3 regions of the Streptomyces fractus genome follow, and region 3 is predicted to be linked to each of the others. Evidence: riboswitches for the same ligand, from Rfam matches in the RefSeq annotation. Region 3 holds a riboswitch; each other region holds the start of a gene.
The links. Region 3 has a riboswitch for cyclic di-AMP ahead of ACP4E5_RS10135 (M23 family metallopeptidase). Riboswitches for the same ligand answer to the same signal wherever they lie in the genome.

Region 1 (6,985 bases), 3.6 Mb from region 3:
GATGACCTGGGCGTACTCGCGGCACGCCGCGAACGTCCGCTCCAGGGCCTCCGGCGCGAGCCGCCCCGTCTTGTCGACACCCTGCCCGAGCCGGACGATCGTCATCCGACGGTCCAGGTCGACGAGTTCACCGGTCTCCGGATTCGCGTCCGCGACGAGAAGCCGGATCGAGTTCGTACCGCAGTCGATGGCGGCGACGCGCGTCACTCGGCCACCTCCGTGGTGGACTCCGTGGACGCCGACACGCACGCGCCCTTCTTCCACCACTCCGGCAGCATCGCGATCGCCTCGTCCCCCAGCGGGTTCACGCCGGGGCCCGCGGCCAGCGAGTGGCCGACCAGGACGTGCAGGCACTTCACCCTGTCGGGCATGCCGCCGGCGCTCGGGAAGTTCTCCAGGACCTCGATGGCGTCGCGGCGGGCGATGTAGTCCTCGTGGGCCGCGCGGTACTGGCGGGCCAGCTCCGGGTCCGTCTTGAGGCGCTCCGTCATCTCCTTCATCACGCCGTTGGCCTCGAGCGTGCCGATCGCCGACGCCGCACGCGGGCACGTGAGGTAGTACGTCGTCGGGAACGGGGTGCCGTCCTCCAGGCGCGGCGCCGTCTCGACCACGTCCGGGTTGCCGCAGGGGCAGCGGTGCGCGATGGCGCGCAGGCCGCGCGGCGGGCGCCCCAGCTGCTCCTTGAACGCCTGGATGTCGGCGTCCGTGGGCGCGGTGGGCTCGGTCTGCGGCGGGGGGGTTTCCATCGCTCGGGTGTTTCCTTCAGTGTTCGTCAGTTGTCCGCCTGGTCGGCCTTGTCGACACCGTCCCAGACGTTGGAGTACCAGGGGCGGTCCTCCGCGCCCTGCTCGGCGCGCTCGGCGGCCGCGGTGCGCTCGCTCGGCACCACGTAGCCGGTCTCGCCCGGCATCACCATGTGCAGCCGCTCGCGGATGCGCTGCTCGGCGAACGAGTCGTCCTGCCAGCGGGCCTTCTGGTCGCGCAGCCGGTCGACCCGCTGCTTCGCCTCCTGCTGCTGGCGCTGCAGGTCCTCGATCTCGCCGCGCTGGGAGACGTACTGCCTTATCGGGTACGCGAGCGCGACCACGAGGGTGCACAGGACGAGGGCCAGCAGGGCCGCGCGGCCCGTGAGACGGGAGCGGCGGGCCTGCCGCTTGCTCTGCGAGCGGTAGACGCGCTCGGCGGTCTGCTCGCCCAGGACGCGCAGGCGGGTGGCCGTCGAGAAGCGCTCTCCGGAGTCCCTGTCCCGTACCTTTCCGGGCATCGCCTGCTCCCGCCTCCCCGCTCACGTACGTACGTCCCCGCACACGGTACGGGACCGAGTGCGGGGACGTACGTATCTACCGCGTCAGGCGGCGCTCGGTGAGCGCTCAGCCCTTGAAGCGCGGGAAGGCCGAGCGACCGGCGTAGACCGCCGCGTCGTCCAGGATCTCCTCGATGCGCAGCAGCTGGTTGTACTTGGCGACGCGCTCGGAGCGGGCCGGGGCGCCGGTCTTGATCTGGCCGCAGTTGGTGGCGACGGCCAGGTCGGCGATGGTGACGTCCTCGGTCTCGCCGGAGCGGTGGGACATCATGCACTTGAACCCGTTGCGCTGGGCCAGCTCGACGGCGTCGAGCGTCTCGGTCAGCGAACCGATCTGGTTCACCTTCACGAGCAGGGCGTTCGCCGAGTTCTCCTCGATGCCGCGGGCCAGGCGCTCCGGGTTGGTGACGAAGAGGTCGTCGCCGACGAGCTGGACCTTGTCGCCCAGCTTCTCGGTGATGACGTTCCAGCCGGCCCAGTCGTCCTCGTACAGCGGGTCCTCGATGGAGACGAGCGGGTACGCGGAGACGAGCTCCTCGTAGTACTCCGTCATCTCGGCGGCGGAGCGCTCCTTGCCCTCGAAGGCGTACTTGCCGTCCTTGTAGAACTCGGAGGCGGCGACGTCGAGCGCGAGGGCGATCTGCTGGCCGGGAACGTAGCCGGCCTCCTTGATGGCCTCGAGGATCAGGTCGAGGGCCTCACGGTTCGAGCCCAGGTTCGGGGCGAAGCCGCCCTCGTCGCCCAGGCCGGTGGCCAGGCCCTTGCTCTTCAGGACCTTCTTCAGCGTGTGGTAGACCTCGGCGCCCCAGCGCAGGGCCTCGGAGAAGGACTCCGCGCCGATCGGGGCGATCATGAACTCCTGGATGTCGACGTTGGAGTCCGCGTGGGACCCGCCGTTCAGGATGTTCATCATCGGCACCGGGAGAAGGTGCGCGTTCGGGCCGCCGAGGTAGCGGAAGAGCGGCAGGTCGGACGCCTCGGAAGCGGCGTGCGCGACGGCGAGCGAGACGCCGAGGATGGCGTTGGCGCCGAGCGAGCCCTTGTTGTCGGTGGCGTCCAGGTCGAACATCGCCTGGTCGATCAGGCGCTGCTCGGTGGCGTCGTAGCCGACGAGCTCCGGGCCGATCTGCTCGATGACGGCGAGGACGGCCTTCTCGACACCCTTGCCGAGGTAACGGTTGGGGTCACCGTCACGGAGTTCGATGGCCTCGAAGGCACCGGTGGAGGCACCCGACGGGACGGCGGCACGGCCGGTGCTCCCGTCGTCGAGGCCGACCTCGACCTCGACCGTGGGGTTGCCTCGGGAGTCCAGGATTTCCCGGGCTACGACGACGTCGATGGACGGCACGAGCATCTCCTTCTGGGATGTGACGCAGGCTATGCGGGCAGCTGCTTGGATACGTGGTCCCGCACCCCTGAGCGTAACCGGCTCGCGGGCATCGGCCATCCGAACGCCCGTCTCGTGGACAACGCCCTGAGCGAAATGTTCCTTAACGGAACAAAAACAGCGACCTCCGTCCCGGCCGTGCCGGGAGGGAGGTCGCCGAAAAGTGAGCGGCCCGTGGGGACGGGGTGCGGCGGGGCTCGGCGTCCGCCGATGCCGAGCCCGTACCTGGCGGTCCTGGTGGACCGGACGGCTTAGCTGAGGTGCAGCTGCTGACCCGGGTAGATCAGGTTCGCGTCCTTGACGATGTCCTTGTTCTTCTCGAACACCTGCTGCCAGGTGGTGCCGTGCGCCTCGGCGATCTTGCTGAGGGTGTCGCCGGACTTCACCTTGTACTCGCCGTCACCCTTGGCGACCTTGTTGCCGGTCGGGGTGGTGACGGTGTCCTTCTTCGGAGCCTGCTGCTTGGGGGCCTGCTGCTTCGGGGCCTCCTGCTGCGGCTGCTGGCGCTGCTCGGAGCGGTTGGCACGCTGCTGGGTGTCCTGCTGCGTGCTCTTGTCCTGCTGCTGCGAGGACGAGTCGGCGGTGGAGCCGCTGTCGTTCGGGGCGGAGGAAAGGCCCGAGCCGCAGTTCGGCCAGGCGCCCTTGCCCTGGGCGGCGAGGACCTTCTCGCCGACGGCTATCTGCTGGGCCTTGGAGGCCTGGTCCGCGGTGGACGCGTACTGCGAGCCGCCGTAGGCGGACCACGTGGAGGACGAGAACTGGAGGCCGCCGTAGAAACCGTTGCCGGTGTTCGTGGACCAGTTGCCACCGGACTCGCACTGCGCGACCTGGTCCCACTCGGACGTGGTCGCGGCGGAGGCGGAGGTGGCGCCCATCAGCGGCACGGCGACGGCGGCAGCGGCGACACCGCCGAGCGTGGCGACGCGGATGGCCTTGGACGGGCGGCGGTGCTTGTTCTTGCCGGAAAACAGCATGGAGATGTCTCCTCACCGACGCCTGCGAGGTGAGCTGTCGGGTTCGGGCCAGTGAGTGCCCGGCAGACGCATCCTTGTGCGCTGCTTAACCCCAAGCCCGTCCGGTCTCCCGGAAGGGCGCTTACCTGGGTCCCCCGCTCCTGCCTACGGCGCTTACGCGTCGACTGTTCCCGTACGGACGTTGGCAGGATTCGGCGTGACGTCCATCGGGGCCCGCTGAAGCGAGCGGTCACGAACGTAAGCGGTCGATCCGTCCGATTTCAAAGTCGATCAGGGGCTTTGAGACCCATGTCTCACTCGCTCTACATCGGACAAAGCCCCTTCAACCGGCCCGAATCCCCGCTACCTTTTGTCCGTTCCGTCCCCAAGATCCAGGCTCTGACCAGGAAGGATGAGGTCTGGGTCGGTACCGACCGTCTCCTTGTTCCGCTCGTAGAGCGCGTCCCATCCGCCGTGCACGTCCTGGGTCTTCGCGATGTCCCAGAGGTTGTCGCCGGCGTGGACCTTGTACGTGTCTTCCGCGTCGCGCTTGTCGTCGCGCGAAGCGTGACGTCCCTCTCCCGTACGGGAGTCGGAACGGTCGTCGTCGGCGCGGCCCCCGCGGTGGCGGCCCGACGTGTCGGTGTCCGGGGCCTCGCCGGAGGGGGAGGCGGACGGTGAGGCGGACGGTGAGGCGGCTTCGTCAGAAGGCGCGTGGGACTTGTCACTTGAGGGGCTCGGGTCGTCCTCACCCTTGTTACCGGAGGTATCGCCCGACTCGTCCGCCGAGGGGCCGTCCGACGCGTCGGCGGCCGCGGATCCATCGTGACCCTTGTCTCCCGAATCCGCCTCGTCGGTGCCCTTGTCGGCACCGTCGTCCGACTTGTCGTCGGCATCGGTGCTGGGCGAGTTGGACGGCTCGGGCGACTCGGCCGACTCGGACGACCCATCCGACTCGGTCGACCCGGACGGCTGGGGTGACGCGGACACGCCCGGATCGACGTCCGCCGAGTCGTCGTCCTTGGTGAGGTCCGCCGTGAGCGAGCACATCGGCCAGGCACTCACACCCTTGTCGTCGAGGACCTTCTCGGCGACGGCTATCTGCTGCGAGCGGCTGGCCTGGTCGGCACGCGGGGCGTACTGGAGCCCCCCGTACTGCTCCCATCTCTCCTGCGTGAACTGGAGTCCGCCGTAGTAGCCGTTACCGGCGTCCAGGCTCCACTGCCCACCGCTCTCGCACTCGGCGAGCTTGTCCCACGCCTGCGTGGTCGCGGCACTCGCGCCGCTCGCGGCGAACAGCGGGATCGCGATGGCGCTGCCGGCGACTCCGGCTGCGACGACGAGAGCAGGGGCCTGACGGGGGCGACGGTGACGACCGTTCCCGGAGAGCATGCGTTTGCCTTTCGCGAGACTGATGCTGCTACGCGCGACGGTTGGTGCAAGTGGTGCGGGTTGTGCATGTGTCGCGATGATCCGTGAACGTAGCGGCACTCGAACGCCTGTCACAAGTCGATGCAGCGTAGATCACGTGAAAGTCACATTATTGACGGACCGTCAGTTCCGGCGGGGTTCTGACGCGGGGTGAACTCCACCGGGAGCGTGCGCAGTCCACGCATGATGAGCCCGCCACGCCACCGCAAATCGGCAGGTTCCGCCGCAAGTCGCAGGTCCGGGAGGCGGGTCAGGAGCGTGGCCAGGGCGGACTGGCCCTCCAGGCGGGCGAGCGGGGCGCCGAGGCAGTAGTGGATGCCGTGCCCGTAGCCGAGGTGCTGGTTGTCGCGGCGCGAGAGGTCGAGGGTGTCGGGCTCGGCGAAGCGCGCCGGGTCGCGGTCGGCGGCGGCGAGCACGACGAGCACCGGGTCGCCCGCACCGATCTCCTGACCGCCGATGGCCAACGGCTCCCTGGCGAATCGCCATGTGGCCATCTCCACCGGCCCGTCGAAGCGCAGCAGTTCCTCGATCCCGGTCTCCAGCAGCCCCGTCTCCCCCGCCGCGATCGACTTCTGTAGCCGCTCCCGCTGTTCGGGGTGCGCGAGCAGGGCGTACGTGCCGTTGCCGATCAAGTTGACCGTAGTTTCAAAACCGGCAAAAAGTAGCACAAAGCACATGGCCGCCACCTCGTTCTCCGTGAGGTGTTCGCCGTGGTCGGAGGCGCGGATCAGGTCGGAGATCAGGTCGTCCGTGAGGTCGCCGCGCTTGCGGTGGATCAGCTCCACCAGGTAGGCGCGGATCCGCTTCACCGCCCGTCCCACGCCGCCGCGGGGGCCTCCGCCGTGGCGGATCATCATGCCCGCCCACTCGCGGAAGTCGTCCTGGTCCTCGCGGGGGACGCCGAGGAGGTCGCAGATGGCGTAGATGGGGAGGGGGAAGGCGAAGTCGTGGATCAGGTCCGCTTCGCCCTTGGCCGCGAAGGCGTCGATGAGGTCGTCCGTCAACTGCTGGACGCGTGGCGCGAATTCGGCGACGCGACGCGGGGTGAACGCCTTGGAGACGAGGCGGCGCAGGCGGGTGTGGTCCGGCGGGTCGATGTTGAGGAGGTGGGTCGTCAGCTCGGCCTTGCGTTCGCCGGGGATGCCCGTCTTGCCCTTGGCGTGGCTCGGCCCGTCGTGGTGCTCCGCGTTCTTGCTGAGCCGCTGGTCGGCGAGCGCCTGGCGGGCGTCCGCGTAGCGGGTGACCAGCCAGGCCTCGACGCCGCTCGGCAGCGTGGTGCGGTGCACGGGGGCGTGCTCGCGCAGCCAGGCGTAGGCGGGGTACGGGTCGCCGGCGAACTCGAAGGTGAAGAGTTCGGGGGCGCTGGAGGGGGTGGGGCTCTCGGTCACCACCCGACCGTAACCGGCTCTATGGGGCGGTGAGTCCCTCGGCCGAACGCACGGCGTCCCGGTAGGCGCGGGCGGCGGCTCTGAGCGCGGCCTCCGGGTCGACGCCCTCCGCCTCGGCGCGCAGGGCGAGGGCAAGCAGTTCGTAGCCGACGCCGTCTCCGGTGGGGGCCGGTACGTCCAGGCCCGCCGTGCGCACCCGGGAGCCGAGCTTCGCGGCGAGGGCGAGGCCCGGCTGGCCGACCGGGACGCCGTCCGTGACCGAGTCGCGGCGCTTGGACTCGTCCTTCTTGCGGAGCCAGATCTCCCGGACCTCTTCGGGGGTGTCGGCCGTCTCGTCGCCGAAGACGTGCGGGTGGCGGTGGATGAGCTTGTCGACGATGCCGCCCGCGACGTCGTCCACCGCGAACGGCTCGGCCCCTTCCCGGCCGTCGGCCTCCTCGGCGATGCGCGCGTGGAAGACGACCTGGAGGAGTACGTCGCCGAGCTCCTCGCGCAGTTCGTCGCGGTCGTCCGTCTCGATGGC
Region 2 (6,985 bases), 2.7 Mb from region 3:
GGAGATCGGCTTCGGCATGGGCGAGGCCACGGCGCAGATGGCGCAGGACGATCCGACGACCGGCATCCTCGCGGTCGACGTGCACACGCCGGGCCAGGGCAATCTGCTGAACCTGGCGGAGCGCGCGGGGACGGACAACGTACGGGTGGCGAACGGCGACGCGATCGTGCTGCTGCGCGACATGCTCCCCGCCGACTGCCTCGACGGGCTGCGCGTCTACTTCCCGGACCCCTGGCCCAAGAAGCGCCACAACAAGCGGCGCCTGATCCAGGCCGAATTCCTGTCGCTCGTGGCGGGCCCGCTCAAGCCGGGCGCGCTCGTGCACTGCGCGACCGACTGGGAGGACTACGCCGAGCAGATGCTCGAGGTCCTGGAGGCCCACCCCGACTACGAGAACACGATCGAGGGTGGCGGGTTCGCGCCGCGGCCCGCGTTCCGGCCGCTCACCCGTTTCGAGGGCAAGGGGCTCGACAAGAGTCACGTGGTGCGCGATCTGCTGTTCCGTCGTCGCTGAGTCCGGACCCCTCGCCACAATCACCCGACGAGGCTTGATGCGCCCCGTCGCGGCGGGCCGCGTCCCTCGTTAGGGTCAATGCGTGGCCTCGTATCCGGTCTATCCGCAGCACCAGGACGACGCCCTCGGCGCACACCCGAAGGGCGCTGTCCGGCATCCGCGCTGGTGGGAGCGGAAGGGTGTGCGGGCCACCGCGCTGGCGACGCTGCTCGCGCTCTCCGGGGCCGTGATCCTCGCCCTCGTCCGCGAGCAGACCGGCACGGAGGGTTTCCTGGTCGGGCTCGGGCTGGCCGTGCTGCCCGTCCCCCTCCTCATATCCGCGTTCCGCTGGCTGGACCGCGTACAGCCAGGACCCTGGCGGAATCTGATCTTCTCCTTCGCCTGGGGGGCGTGCGCGGCGGCGCTGATAGCGATCGTCGCCAACAGCTTCGCGACCCGCTGGATAGAGACCGCGACCGCCGACCCGTCCAGCGCCGACACGCTCGGCGCCACCGTCATAGCCCCGATCGTCGAGGAGTCCGCGAAGGCGGCGGCCGTGCTGCTCGTCTTCCTGTTCCGCAGACGGGACTTCACCGGAATCGTCGACGGCGTCGTCATCGCCGGGGTCACCGCCACCGGCTTCGCGTTCACCGAGAACATCCTCTATCTCGGCAACGCCTTCGGCACCGACCAGATGTCCGGCACCGGTCCCGGCCTGACCTCGGTCACCGCCGCCACCTTCTTCGTGCGCGTCGTGATGTCCCCGTTCGCGCACCCGCTGTTCACCGTGCTGACCGGCATCGGCTTCGGCATCGCCGCCGCCATGGCGCCGGGCCGCGGGCGGCTGTGCCGGATGCTGCTCCCGCTCGCCGGGCTGCTCGCCGCGATGGGCATGCACGCGTTCTGGAACGGCTCGTCATCGTTCGGCGAGTACGGCTTCTTCGCGGTGTACGCCGCGTTCATGGTGCCGGTGTTCGGCATCCTCACCTGGCTCACGGTGTACGTACGCCAGCGCGAGCTGCGCACCGTCCGCCAGGAGCTGCCCGCCTACGTCGCCGCGGGCTGGCTCGCCCCGCCCGAGCCGTTCGCGCTCGCCTCGCTCAAGGCACGGCGCCTGGCCCGCGACTTCGCGACGCACTACGGCGGTCGAGCGGCCGCGACGGCGGTCGCCGAGTACGAGGACTGCGCGACGTCCCTCGCGCTGCTGCGCCACCGCGGCCGCAGGGGTAAGGCCGGCGCGGACTTCGTCGTACGGGAGCGGGAACTCCTTGAGGCGCTGTGGGCGCGGCGCCACTACGCGCGCCCGGCGCTCGCGTACGGCTCCCAGATCGCGGCGCCGATGTGGCTGCCCCCGGTGTACGCGAGCCCGCTTCCGCAGGGCCCCGCGTACACCTACGACAACCCGTACCGCTACTGAGACGCCGCCGTGAGCCGGTCGAGCTCCGCCCGCGTCAGCTCCACGTCCGCCACCGCGAGCAGCGCCGGGAGCTGTTCGACGGTCCGCGCGGACGCGATCGGCGCCGTAACCGTGGGCTGCGCGGCGAGCCAGGCGAGGGCGACCGTGGCGATCTCGGCGTCGTGCGCCTGCGCGATCTCGTCGAGGGCGGTCAGGACCCGCTGCCCGCGCTCCGTCTCCAGGTACGCGCCGGCCTTCGCGGCGCGGGCGCTGTCGACGCGCTGCCCCGGCCGGTACTTGCCGGTCAGGAAGCCGGAGGCGAGCGCGTAGTACGGCACGGCCCCGATGCCCGCGCGGGCGGCGACGTCCTGCAGCTCACCCTCGTACGCGTCGCGCTCGACGAGGTTGTAGTGCGGCTGGAGCGCGACGTAGCGGGCGAGGCCCTCGCGGTCGGAGAAGTCCAGGGAGTCCTGGAGGCGCCGCGCGGAGATGTTGGAAGCGGCGATGTGGCGTACCTTGCCCGCCTTCACCAGTTCGTCGAGGGCGCCGATGATCTCCTCGACCGGCACCTCGGGCTTGTCGTAGTGCGTGTAGTACAGGTCGATGTGGTCGGTGCCCAGGCGCTTCAGGGAGGCGTCGGCCGCGGCCTTGATGTTGGCCGCGGACAGGCCCTGGAACTCGGGGTGCTGGCTGCCCTTGGTGGCGATGACGACGTCGTCGCGGCGGCCGCGCGAGGCCAGCCACTTGCCGATGACGGTCTCCGACTCACCGCCCTGGTTGCCGTCCACCCACGCCGAGTACACGTCGGCGGTGTCGATGAAGTTGCCGCCCGCGGCGACGTACGCGTCGAGCACCTCGAAGGACGTGGCTTCGTCGGCGGTCCAGCCGAACACGTTGCCCCCCAGGGACAGCGGGAAGACCTCGAGGTCGGAGCTGCCGAGCTTGCGCAGAGATCGAGTGGAGGAAGTCATGCCGTTACTCAACACCCGTACGGAATACGGTGTTCCACGATCACCCCGCCGGATACCCAAAGGGTGTGCAAAACCGGCGGCCCTGGCGTCGGGGGGTGAGCGCCAGGACCGCCGGGGTTCGGCGACTCAGGGGGTGAGGCCCTTGCCGCGCAGCCATGGCGCCGGGTCGACGCCGGTGGACTGCCCGTCTGGGTGGACCTCCAGGTGGAGGTGCGGCCCGGTCACATTGCCCGTGGCGCCCACGCGGCCGATGACGTCGCCGGTGGAGACCTTCTGGCCCGCGCTGACGTTGAGCGAGGACTGGTGGCAGAACCACAGCTCCGTGCCGTCGTCGAGGGTGAGCACCGTGCGGTAGCCGTACGCGCCCGCCCAGCCGGCCTCCGTGACCGTGCCGGAGTGGATGGCGCGGATCGGCGTGCCCGTGGGGGCGGCGAAGTCGAGGCCCGTGTGGTACCCGGAGGACCACATGGAGCCGGGCTGACCGAAGGTGCCGGTGATCGTGTACGAGGCGACCGGGAGCTTGAAGCTGGCGGCCAGCTTGGCGAGGCGCTCGGCCTCGGCCTTGCGGCGGGCCTCCGCCTCGGCCTTCTTCTTCTCGGCGGCGGCCTTGGCATCGGCCTCGTCCCGCTTGGCGGCGGCCTCGGCTGCCGCCTGCTTCGCGGCCGCCTCCTCCGCCGCCTGCTTCGCCGAGGCGTCGGCCGCGTCCTGCTGCGTCTCGGCCTGCTGCATGATGCGGGCCCGCAGCGCCTCGCCGGCGCCGGTCTGCCCGTCGGCGGCATCGGCCTGGGTGACACCGGCGCCGCTCAGCGGGGAGGCCGTGGCGTCGGAGTCGGAACCGGAGTCCGAACCGTGGGATATGAGCGAGCCCACGCCCGGCAGCGACTTGGCCTCGGGCAGCGAGTCCTTGACCGCGGACAGGTCGGGCATGGAGATGTGGACCGGCGGCTTGCCGCCCTGTGCGGTGGCGATGCCGCCCGCACCGACGGCGGCGACCACGCCGACGCCGAGAACAGTGGAGCTACGAGCGAAACCACCGCGGCGGCGGGCCACGCGATGCTTGCCGCGAAGGGGAGCGACGGACTCCTCGGTGGGATTCCACTCCTCCCAGGACTCCTGCTCGACGCCGAAGTCGTCATCGGGGCCGTAGAAGAAGTCGGGGGCAGGCCGGTTCGACGCCACGGGGGCGCTCTCCTTTCCTTCCTTCTCGCCTACCGGGTTAGCTGACGGGTTCGGAGCAGGAAGGTCTCCTACGGGCGCCTCCCGAGACAGGAAGAGCGTCCGATTCACCCCAAGTTGATGGTTCCCCGGTTCCCTTGCGGGATTAAGCGTGTGCGCACGGAGCCGTCTCTTGTGACGGCTGGGACGACCGCGCTGCGTTATCGAACGTTAATAGACAGCAGACAGTAATTCCAAGCGCTTCCCACTGATCGTTCACGACTCTGGCCAGGACTTATCGGGTCATGAAGGGGCGGAACCGGGCGAGTTGATCGCGGCTCGCAAACATCCCAGCAACTGATGGTGCGTCAATTGTTATGCGGAGCGACGCCGTTCGGCTACCTCTGGTAACAATGATCAAGGAACTCAGCCGCGTCGCACGGCGAGCAGCGCCATGTCGTCCTTCGTCCCGTCGCCGGTGTGCGCGCGCACCTCCGCGGCGAGGGACGCGAGGAGTTCCTCGGGCCCGGGGAAGAGGCGCCCGGAGAGCCGGGCCGCCGGATCGTAGAAGCGGCCGCTCGGATCGCGCGCCTCGGAGAGCCCGTCGGTGTAGAGCAGCAGCGTGGCCGCGGACGGGAACGCCGCCTCGACGGCACGGTCGGGCCAGCTGCCGAGTTCGCTCATCCCGAGCGGCAGCGCCGCCTGGCACGGTTCGAGTGCGCGTACGGTGCCGTCGCCGAGCAGCAGCAGCGGGCTGGGGTGGCCGCGGTTGAGGACGCGGACGAGCTCGACGCCGTGCGGGATCTCGGCGAGCACCGCGGTGGTGAAGCCCTCGAAGTCGTCGATGCCGCTGCGCCGGGTGCCCTCGCGGGCCAGGGCCCGCTCCAGGCGCTGGGCGACCGCCTCCAGGGAGCCCTCCTGCTCGGCGGCCTCCCGGAACGCGCCGATGACGACGGCGACCGCGGCGACCGCGCCCATCCCCTTGCCGCGCACGTCACCGACGATGATCCGGATGCCGTGCGGGGTGTCCTGGACCGCGTAGAGATCGCCGCCGATGAACGCGTCGGCCTGCGCCGCCTCGTAGCGCGCCGCGATCACGAAGCCGCCGAGCCGCCGGGCCGGCTCGGGCAGCACCGCCAGCTGCGCGGCCTGCGCGATCTCACGGGCGGAGGCCAGCTGTTCGTGACTTCGGCACACGATCCTGTTGAGCAGACAGGCCAGGAGGCAGACCGTGGCCACGGTGACTATCTCGGTGACGAACACGGAGTCAAGGTGCTCCGTGAAGCGCAGGTGCACGGCGACGATCGCACCGATCGACACCGCGCCGACCAGGATCGTCGCGCCGAGCGAGAAGAACGGGGCGGCCACCAGCGGCGCCGCGCTGAACAAGGGGGCGCCGGGGAAGCCGCTGGGGGTGGCGTACTCGTAGGCCGCGCCGCCGAGGACCAGCAGCAGAGGCAGCAGCCGCAGGAAGAGGCGGGTGCAGGCGGCCTCGGAGCCGTGCCGCCCCCCTCTCCCGCCGGTGCCTCCTCTTCGCTGCCCCACCACTCGTCTCCTGCCGTTCCCTGCCAGCTTCCGGCGTCTCACCAAGAGTTCCCGCACGGGGGCGCGGGGGCGAGCAGGGGTGGGCCGTACGGGTGGAGAACGTGACGGGCGCAACACGCAAAAAAACCGAGGCCGGAATCTCGATGAGATTCCGGCCTCGGTCTTCAGTAGCGGGGACAGGATTTGAACCTGCGACCTCTGGGTTATGAGCCCAGCGAGCTACCGAGCTGCTCCACCCCGCGCCGTTGTGTTCACAACTCTACGCCATCAGGGGGAGTGAACGCGAATCGCTTCGCGTGACGGCTCACGCGGCGGCGTGTGTGAGCGTCTCCCACGCGACGAACAGGTCGTCCGTCCCCTCCGGCCGCTGCTTGTGGGTGAGCTTCTCCGTCTGCGGGAGGTCCATCTTCAGCCGCCCCTGAAGGTGCTGGAGGCCGACCTCCGTGTCGGGGCCCATGTCCCGCTGCACCTTCCCGCCGCACAGCCAAGACGGGGCCTTGGCGCCCAGCTGGTACTTGGAGTGCAGTTCGAGCGCCGCGGCGAGCCGGTCCTTCACCTCCCCGTACAGGTCGACGCCCTGGTGCCAGGCGGTCTCCGCCATGTGGGAGGTGGCGGCGAGGGAGTAGCTGGCGTGCTTGAAGTTGCGGCAGGTCTCCTGCGCGAGCCCGTCCTTGAAGGTCTTCTGCCCGAACCAGTACGTCCGCAGCTTCTTCGGGGTGTCGATGTCGCTGCCCTTCGGTTTCACCGGCAGCGGCCCGTCGGACGACAGGTAGAAGTACGCGGGGACGCGGGCGCGGAAGTGCCCGACGGCCTGGTCGAAGGCCTTCTGGTCGTTGAGGTGGACGGCCATGCTCATCGCCGCGTCGGCCATCACCAGGTCCCAGTTGCCGTTGAAGTCGGCGGAACCACTCCGCACTTCGGGCAGATAGACCTCGCGCAGCATCCGCTGGAACTTCAGCTCCTGCCCGTCCGGCCAGTCCTTGTACGTGTACTGCATCAGCTCGGCGGCCTTCGCCCAGGACGTGCCGGCCCAGGCGGCCTGGAGTCCCGCGTTGTCCGCGGTGTGCTCGGTGATCTTGTCCGACCAGGCGTTCATGATCTCGACGGCCTTGGCGGCGTGCGCCTTGTCGCGGGTGATGTTCCACAGCAGGGCCTGGGTATAGGCGGCGATGGCGTCCTCGCGCTCCTCGACGCAGCCCTGTCCGGCCTCGGCGTCGAAGGGGCACTCCACGGTCGCGTACGGCTTGGCCTTGTAGTCGAGGTCGGCGTACTTGCTGTCGCTCATCTCCTTGTACGCGGAGATCCACGGCTCCCGTTTACGGGCCACGTGGTCGCGGACGGCGGCCAGTTGGCCCTTGCCGACCAGGACGCCCGGGTGTGCGAACGGGCCGCCGGAGGGCCGGTGTTCGGGGTGCGCTCCCACGC
Region 3 (6,985 bases):
CTGTTCACGCTGGGCGGGAACCAGTGAGGCGGCACCCCCTACTGCGGTAGCACCTCCATGTTGGCTCCCCGGTATGACGCCAGGCGCCCGGCCGTTCTCGCACACTCCTCTCCGTCAGAACGAACGACGGTGAGTACGAGAGGGCGGGGACAGGGCCATGAGGCTACGCAGGGGCAAGCGGCGGACGACGGAGGACAACGGGCCGGAGGCACCGGCCGCGGCCGGCACGCCTGGGCTCGCTGTTGAACTGCGCGGTGTACGGCGGCATTACGGGCGCGGGGCTGCGGCGGTGCACGCTCTCGCGGGCGTCGACCTCGCGCTGCCGCGCGGCACGTTCACGGCCGTGATGGGGCCGTCCGGGTCCGGCAAGTCCACCTTCCTGCAGTGCGCCGCCGGGCTCGACCGGCCGTCGGCGGGTTCCGTGCGCCTCGGTGGCACGGAGATCACCGGCATGAGCGAGAACAGCCTCACCGAGCTGCGCCGCAGCCGCCTCGGCTTCGTCTTCCAGGCGTTCAACCTGCTGCCGTCGCTGACCGTGGAGCAGAACGTGCTGCTGCCCATGCGTCTCGCCGGCCGGCGCCAGGACCGCCGCCGGGCATCGGCGATGCTCGCGCAGGTCGGGCTCGCCGACAAGGCGCGGCGCCGCCCCGGCGAGCTCTCCGGTGGCCAGCAGCAGCGTGTGGCCGTCGCCCGCGCCCTGGTCACGAGCCCCGACGTGGTGTTCGCCGACGAGCCGACCGGCGCCCTCGACACCGGCACCGCCGCGGAGGTCCTCGGCCTGCTCCGCAACGCGGTGGACGCCCTTGGTGCCACGGTTGTCATGGTCACCCACGATCCGGCCGCGGCCGCCTGGGCCGACCGCGTGCTGTTCCTCGCCGACGGCGCCTTCGCCGACAGCCTGGAGCGCGGTTCGGCGGAGCGGATCGCGGCGCGGATGGCGACACTCGCCGCCCGGACCTCCCGCGCGGGCGCGATGGCGGGGGCGGCGGCATGAGGAGCCTCGCCCCCAACGGCCTGGCGCGGGCGGCCGTGCGCTTCAAACCCGCCTCGTTCGTGGGCACATTCGTCGCGCTGCTGATGTCGGCGTTGATCGTCGCGGCCTGCGGCACCCTGCTGGAGACGGGCGTACGCGCCTCGGTTCCGGCGCAACGGTACGCGAAGGCGCCGGTCGTTGCGGCGGCCGAGCAGTCCGCGCGGGTCGTCGCCGACACCGTCGACGGCCCGGAGACAACGACGTATCCGCTCCCGGACACCGCGCGCGTGGACGCGAGACTCGCGGCGAAGGCCGCCCACGCGCCGGGAGTCGGGGCCGCGGTGGCGGACTTCACCTTCCCGGTGCGGCAGGGCGCCGGAGCGCTCACCGGCCACGGCTGGGACTCGCACGCCTTCACCGGCACCGTGCTGTCCGCGGGCGCCGCGCCGCGCACGGGCGAGGTGGTGCTCGGCGCCGCCGCGGCCCGCACCGCGAAGGCCGGCGTCGGGGACACCGTCGCGCTCGAAACCGCCGCGGGGCGCACGGAGTTCCGGGTGTCGGGCCTTGCCGAGGTCGGGGCCGGTGACGCCGCTGCGGCAGGTTCGGCGGCCGGCGGCGGGGACAGCGGCGGGGCCACGGCCTGGTTCGCCGACGCCGAGGCCCCCGCGCTGTCCGGTCACCCCGGCAAGGCCGACGCCATCGCCGTTCTGGCCAAGGACGGCGCCGACACCGGCGCCCTGGCCGCAGCCGTCGAGAAGGCGCTCGCGGGCTCCGGCGCGCAGGTGCTGACCGGCGACGGCCGCGGCGAGGTCGAGGACCACGGCCTGGCGTACGCCAAGGAGACCCTCACCGCGCTGGGCGGCTCCTTCGGCGGGATCGCCACGCTGGTGGCCGTGTTCACCACGGCGGGCACGGTCGCCCTCTCCGTCGGGCAGCGCACCCGCGAGTTCGCGCTGCTGCGTGCCGTCGGCGCCACCCCGCGGCAGATCCGCCGGGCGGTCGCCTCCGAGGCGCTGCTCGTCGCGCCGCTCGCCGGGGTGCTCGGGTGCCTGCCGGGCATCGGGCTCGCGCACTGGTGGTTCGGGCAGCTGAAGGACCGCGGGGCCGTTCCGCAGGCGGTCGAGCTGCACGTCTCGTGGATCCCGCTGGTCGCCGCCGTCGGGACCGGGCTGCTCACCGCGCTCGGTGCGGGCTGGATCGCCGGGCGCAGGCCCGCGCGGATCAAGCCGGGGCAGGCGCTCGCCGAGGCATCGGTGGAGCGGCTGCGGCCGGGCGTCATCCGTACCGTGCTCGGCCTCGCGGCCCTCGGTGGCGGCTCGGCGCTCGCCGGTGTCGCCGCCTCCACGGCCGGCGCCGACGCGGCGAACGCCTCGCTCGGTGTGGTCATGCTTCTCATGCTCGCCGTCGCCCTGCTCGGCCCGCTGGTTGCCCGGTTGTGCGCGGCGCTGTTCGGCCTGCTGCTGCGTGGAGGAGGCGCCTCGGCCTCGCTGGCGGCCGCCAACTCCCGGACGAATTCCCGCCGGTTGGCGTCCGCGATCACCCCGATCGTGCTGGCGATGGCCTTCGCCTCGACGTTGGTCTTCATGCACACGAGCGAGAGCAAGGTGGCCGCGGACCAGCTGCGCGACGGCATCACGGCGGACCACGTCGTCACCAATCCGGCAGGCCTCCCCGCCGGCGCCGCAGGCCGGGCCGCCCGCGCCCCCGGCGTCGACGCGGCCGTGAGCCTGCTCGACACGCAGGTGCTCGTACCGGTCGCCTCGGGAGGGGAGACGTCGCTGCAGGCGACCGCGACCCAGGGCATCTCGGGCACCGGAGCCGAGCTCGCCAAGGTGCAGGACCTGGATGTACGCGGCGGCCGCCTGGACCGGGTGGGCGCGGGCCGCATCGCCATCGACAAGACCCTCGCCACGGCGGCGACGGTGAAGGTGGGCGACAAGCTGCCGCTCTATCTCCCCGACGGCACGAAGGCCCGTCCGGAGGTCGCCGCGGTCTACGGCCGGGGCCTCGGCCTGGCGGGGGTGACCATGGACCGTGCTTCCCTGGCAGGCCATGTCACATCGGGCTTCGACGACACGCTGCTGGTGCGCGGCGGAGACGCCGCGCCGCTCACCGCGTTCGGCAAGGTCACCGACGCTTCGGGGTACGCCGTCGCGCGGAGCGTGGACAGTGAACTGGGCGCCTGGTCCAACTACATGATGGCCGCGGTCCTGGGCGGCTTCGCCGCCGTCGCCGCGGTCAACACCCTGGTGATGACGGTCCTGGACCGCCGTCGCGAACTGACCGTGCTCCGCCTCGTCGGGTCCACGCGCCGCCAGGTGCTGCGGATGCTCCGCTGGGAGAGCCTGCTGGTATCGGCGGCGGGGGTGGCGCTTGGCACGGCCATCGCGCTGATCACGCTGACCCCGATGATGCGCGGCATGACGGGAGAGTCCCCGTACATACCCCCGCTGCTGTACGGCACGTTCGCGGCGAGCGCGGTGTGCCTCGGGCTGCTCGCCGTGACCCTCCCTGCGCGCGCGGCACTCCGCGACAGGGAGGGGTGACGGATGACGTCAGGCATCGGTCGACCGTGTGACGCCCGGCGTCATGTGATGCCGGGCGTCAGCCGAGAGAGCGGGTGTCTGTCGAGAAAGCCGGGTGTCAGTCGAGAGAGCGGGTGTCAGTCGAGGAGGCGCTCGCGCAGTCGCTCGCGCGTCGCCGCGGTGAACTTCAGGCCCTCTTCGAGGTAGCGGTCCGTGCCGCCCCAGACCTCGTCGATGGTCTCGAGGCCGGCGTTGAGGTACTCGACGCGGGCGTCGAAGAGCGGGCTGAGCAGCTCCATGATCTCGGGGGAGTAGGCGTCCTTCGCGGTGGCCGTGCGGCGCACGTTGTAGCGGCGGTGCTTCTCGTTCGACTTGAGGTAGTCGGCCTCGATGGCCTCGCGCTCCACGCCCACCGCGAGCAGCGTCACGGCGATCGAGAGGCCCGCGCGGTCCTTGCCCGCCGCGCAGTGCATCAGCGCGGGCAGGCTGTCCTCGGCGAGGGAGTGCAGCACGCGGCTGTGCTCGGCGGTGCGCTCCTTGATCATGGTGCGGTAGGACTCGACGAGCCGGTTCGCCGCGCGGCCCTCGGAGAGGATCTGACGCAGCTGGTCGATGTTGCCGTCGCGGACCATGGTCCAGAATTCGGCGCCGTCGGCCGGGTCGTTGAGCGGCAGGTTCAGATTGCGCACGCCGGGCAGTTCGACGTCTGCGCCCTCCAGCTTCTGGTCCGCGGAGTTACGGAAGTCGAAGACCGTATGCAGACCGAGGGAGGAGAGGAAGGTCGCGTCCTCGGCCGTGGCGTGGGCGAGGTGACCGCTGCGGAACAGTACGCCCTGGCGCACGCGCCGGCCGTCCACGGTGGGCAGGCCGCCCACGTCTCGGAAGTTGCGCACTCCGGTCAGCTCGGGCTCGGTGGACGGTGCGTGCTGCGTCACAGGGGCTCCTCCCAATCGGTGCACCGGCGTTGGGTCGCCGGTGGGCGCGCTCCTGACGATACGACATCGGTTCCACAGGCAACCATCTGTCCGATTCGCCCTGTTCTGTAGCAACTGTGCATGGATCGAAGGGGCTTGTGGGCGTGTGCGTGACCGGCTTCATGTTCGTGACGCTGTGTGGCGGGCGGCCCGGATTGGCCGCCCAGTAATCCCCGAAGGTATGGCGTTGGTAAAGCGGGGAATGTCGACGGAGGGTTACGCAGGGATGCCTCAGAAACCCAAGGAATTGCCCCCGCAAGCGAATTCGGGGTTTGTCGCCGCCATTGCCGTTCGCCTACGGTCACCAATCAATCCGGTCGGAACGCCTAGTCCTGCCGCCGCCCGGGTTCCTTTCGACTACCCGTCACGGCAGGAGCGGGGGACCCACACGCAGTGCGCCGCGCAGGGATTTCCCCAAGCGGCTAGGGGTGAAGCCGTGCCCGTTCCCCGGGCGCGGCCGGGCATCTCCAGCCCGAACCCGACAGCTCACCTCGTAGGCGACGGAGAGGAAATTCAGCATGCCCGCAAAGGGAAAGCACCGCCTTTCGACCTCCCAGCGCATCGCCCGTGTCGCCGCCGTCGCCTCCGCCGGTGGAGCCGCGCTCGCGCTGCCGCTCATGGGCGCTACCGGCGCGCAGGCCGCGACGTCCGACGGCACCGCCGACGCCACGACGTACACCGTCAAGGCCGGTGACACGCTCTCGAAGATCGCCAAGGCGCACGACGTCGACGGCGGCTGGAAGAAGCTCTACGAGGACAACAAGGACGCCGTCGGCTCGAACGCGGACCACCTCAAGATCGGCGTCAAGCTCGACCTCGGCGGCGCGGCCGGCAGCGACAGCAGCTCCGGTTCTGGTTCCGGTTCCGAGGGTGCAGCCACCGCCACGCAGGCGAGCGCCAAGACCACCGCCTCCGGCGGCTACGTCGCGCCCGTCGACGGCGCCAAGGGCACCGGTTACGGCAACTCCGGCTCCATGTGGTCCAGCGGCAGCCACACCGGCGCCGACTTCTCGGTACCGACCGGCACCTCCGTGAAGTCGATCGCCGACGGCACCGTCGTCTCGACCGGCTCGGGCGGCGCATATGGCAACGAGGTCGTCATCGAGCACGCCGACGGCCACTACTCCCAGTACGGCCACCTGTCCTCGATCGGCGTCGCGCAGGGCGACACCGTGACGGCCGGCCAGGAGATCGCCAAGTCCGGCGCGACGGGCAATGTCACCGGACCGCACCTGCACTTCGAGGTCCGCACGACCGCGGACTACGGCTCGGACATCGACCCGATCGCGTACCTGAGCGAGCACGGTGTGAACGCCTGAGACGTCCCGTAGCGGTCGAGGCCGCTCGCTCCCTTCGGCGCCTGGGGTCGTTCCCCGGGCGCCGAATCGCGTTCGTGCGCTTATTCCCCAGGTGGCGAGTGGGTTATCTCACCACCCGTCAACCCCTGGCTACGGTCGCGTAGGTCACACCCGAGGGTGAAAGATGTGTGGTCGTGGCAAACGAATCGAGAGCACTCAGGGACTCACTCAACGGCACGATCCGGTCCTACGCGGCCGTGGGCGACAGCTTCACCGAAGGAGTCGGCGACCCCGGTCCCGACGGAAAGTTCGCGGGCTGGGCCGACCGGCTCGCCGTCCTCCTGGACGACCGGGTGCCCGAGGACACCTTCAAGTACGCGAACCTCGCCGTGCGCGGCAAGCTCCTCGACCAGATCGTCGCGGACCAGATCCCGAAGGCGGTCGAGCTCGCCCCCGACCTGGTGACCCTGGTCGCCGGCGGCAACGACATCATCCGCCCCGGCACCGACCCGGACGACGTGGCCGAACGGTTCGAGAAGGCCGTCCTCAAGCTCACCGACGCGGCGGGCACCGTCATGGTGGCCACCGGCTTCGACACCCGTGACGTGGCCGTGCTCAAGCACCTGCGCGGCAAGATCGCCACGTACAACATGCATGTGCGGGCGATCGCCGACCGTCACGGCTGCCTGATGCTCGACCTGTGGTCCCTGAAGTCCATCCAGGACCGCAGGGCCTGGGACGACGACCGCCTCCACCTGTCGCCCGAGGGGCACACGCGCGTGGCGCTGCGCGCCGCCCAGGCGCTCGGCGTCGAGGTGCCGGCCGACCCCGAGCAGGCGTGGCCGCTGCTGCCGCCGCGCGGCACGTTCGAGGTGCGGCGCGACGACATCCACTGGGCGCGCGAGTTCCTGGTGCCGTGGATCGGGCGCAGGCTTCGCGGCGAGTCCTCCGGCGACCGGGTGCAGGCCAAGGGCTTCGTCGACCCGCACGCGGTGAAGGCGCACCTGGAGGCGGCGTCCTGACGCGTTGAACCTCGGCGGAGCGGTGGCGCTGACGGCCTCCCGTCAGCGCCCCGCCGCGGTCAACTCCGCGCGCTCGAGCCCCAGTTCGCGGGCGAGCGCCTCATCCACCCACTCCTGCATGCGGGCCCGCGACACCGCGGCCGCCCTGGCGCGCCCGTCGTCGTACGCGGTCATCTGCACGGCGAGCCCGTCG

Region 1: it holds a riboswitch for cyclic di-AMP, as region 3 does, so the genes downstream of both, ACP4E5_RS26585 (transglycosylase family protein) here and ACP4E5_RS10135 (M23 family metallopeptidase) in region 3, are expected to answer to the same signal.
Region 2: it holds a riboswitch for cyclic di-AMP, as region 3 does, so the genes downstream of both, ACP4E5_RS22260 (M23 family metallopeptidase) here and ACP4E5_RS10135 (M23 family metallopeptidase) in region 3, are expected to answer to the same signal.

Annotation. Positions count from the first base shown of each region.
Region 1 covers NZ_JBMYHI010000002.1:5,418,479-5,425,463, reverse strand. The annotation lists gene ACP4E5_RS26605 (Ppx/GppA phosphatase family protein) at 1-207, opposite strand, end outside; gene ACP4E5_RS26600 (DUF501 domain-containing protein) at 204-746, opposite strand; gene ACP4E5_RS26595 (FtsB family cell division protein) at 773-1,264, opposite strand; gene eno (phosphopyruvate hydratase) at 1,371-2,651, opposite strand; gene ACP4E5_RS26585 (transglycosylase family protein) at 2,942-3,664, opposite strand; cyclic di-AMP (ydaO/yuaA leader) riboswitch at 3,669-3,826, opposite strand; gene ACP4E5_RS26580 (transglycosylase family protein) at 4,007-5,035, opposite strand; gene ACP4E5_RS26575 (cytochrome P450 family protein) at 5,179-6,462, opposite strand; partial or broken gene ACP4E5_RS26570 (nucleoside triphosphate pyrophosphohydrolase) at 6,482-6,985, opposite strand, start outside.
Region 2 covers NZ_JBMYHI010000002.1:4,482,912-4,489,896, forward strand. The annotation lists gene trmB (tRNA (guanosine(46)-N7)-methyltransferase TrmB) at 1-514, shown strand, start outside; gene ACP4E5_RS22250 (PrsW family intramembrane metalloprotease) at 597-1,910, shown strand; gene ACP4E5_RS22255 (aldo/keto reductase) at 1,904-2,860, opposite strand; gene ACP4E5_RS22260 (M23 family metallopeptidase) at 2,987-4,039, opposite strand; cyclic di-AMP (ydaO/yuaA leader) riboswitch at 4,051-4,198, opposite strand; gene ACP4E5_RS22265 (PP2C family protein-serine/threonine phosphatase) at 4,442-5,560, opposite strand; tRNA gene ACP4E5_RS22270 (tRNA-Met) at 5,729-5,802, opposite strand; gene ACP4E5_RS22275 (alginate lyase family protein) at 5,865-6,985, opposite strand, start outside.
Region 3 covers NZ_JBMYHI010000002.1:1,788,101-1,795,085, reverse strand. The annotation lists gene ACP4E5_RS10155 (DUF6126 family protein) at 1-27, shown strand, start outside; gene ACP4E5_RS10150 (ABC transporter ATP-binding protein) at 158-994, shown strand; gene ACP4E5_RS10145 (ABC transporter permease) at 991-3,519, shown strand; gene ACP4E5_RS10140 (tyrosine-protein phosphatase) at 3,636-4,433, opposite strand; cyclic di-AMP (ydaO/yuaA leader) riboswitch at 4,821-4,987, shown strand; gene ACP4E5_RS10135 (M23 family metallopeptidase) at 4,991-5,791, shown strand; gene ACP4E5_RS10130 (SGNH/GDSL hydrolase family protein) at 6,010-6,792, shown strand; gene ACP4E5_RS10125 (TetR/AcrR family transcriptional regulator) at 6,835-6,985, opposite strand, start outside.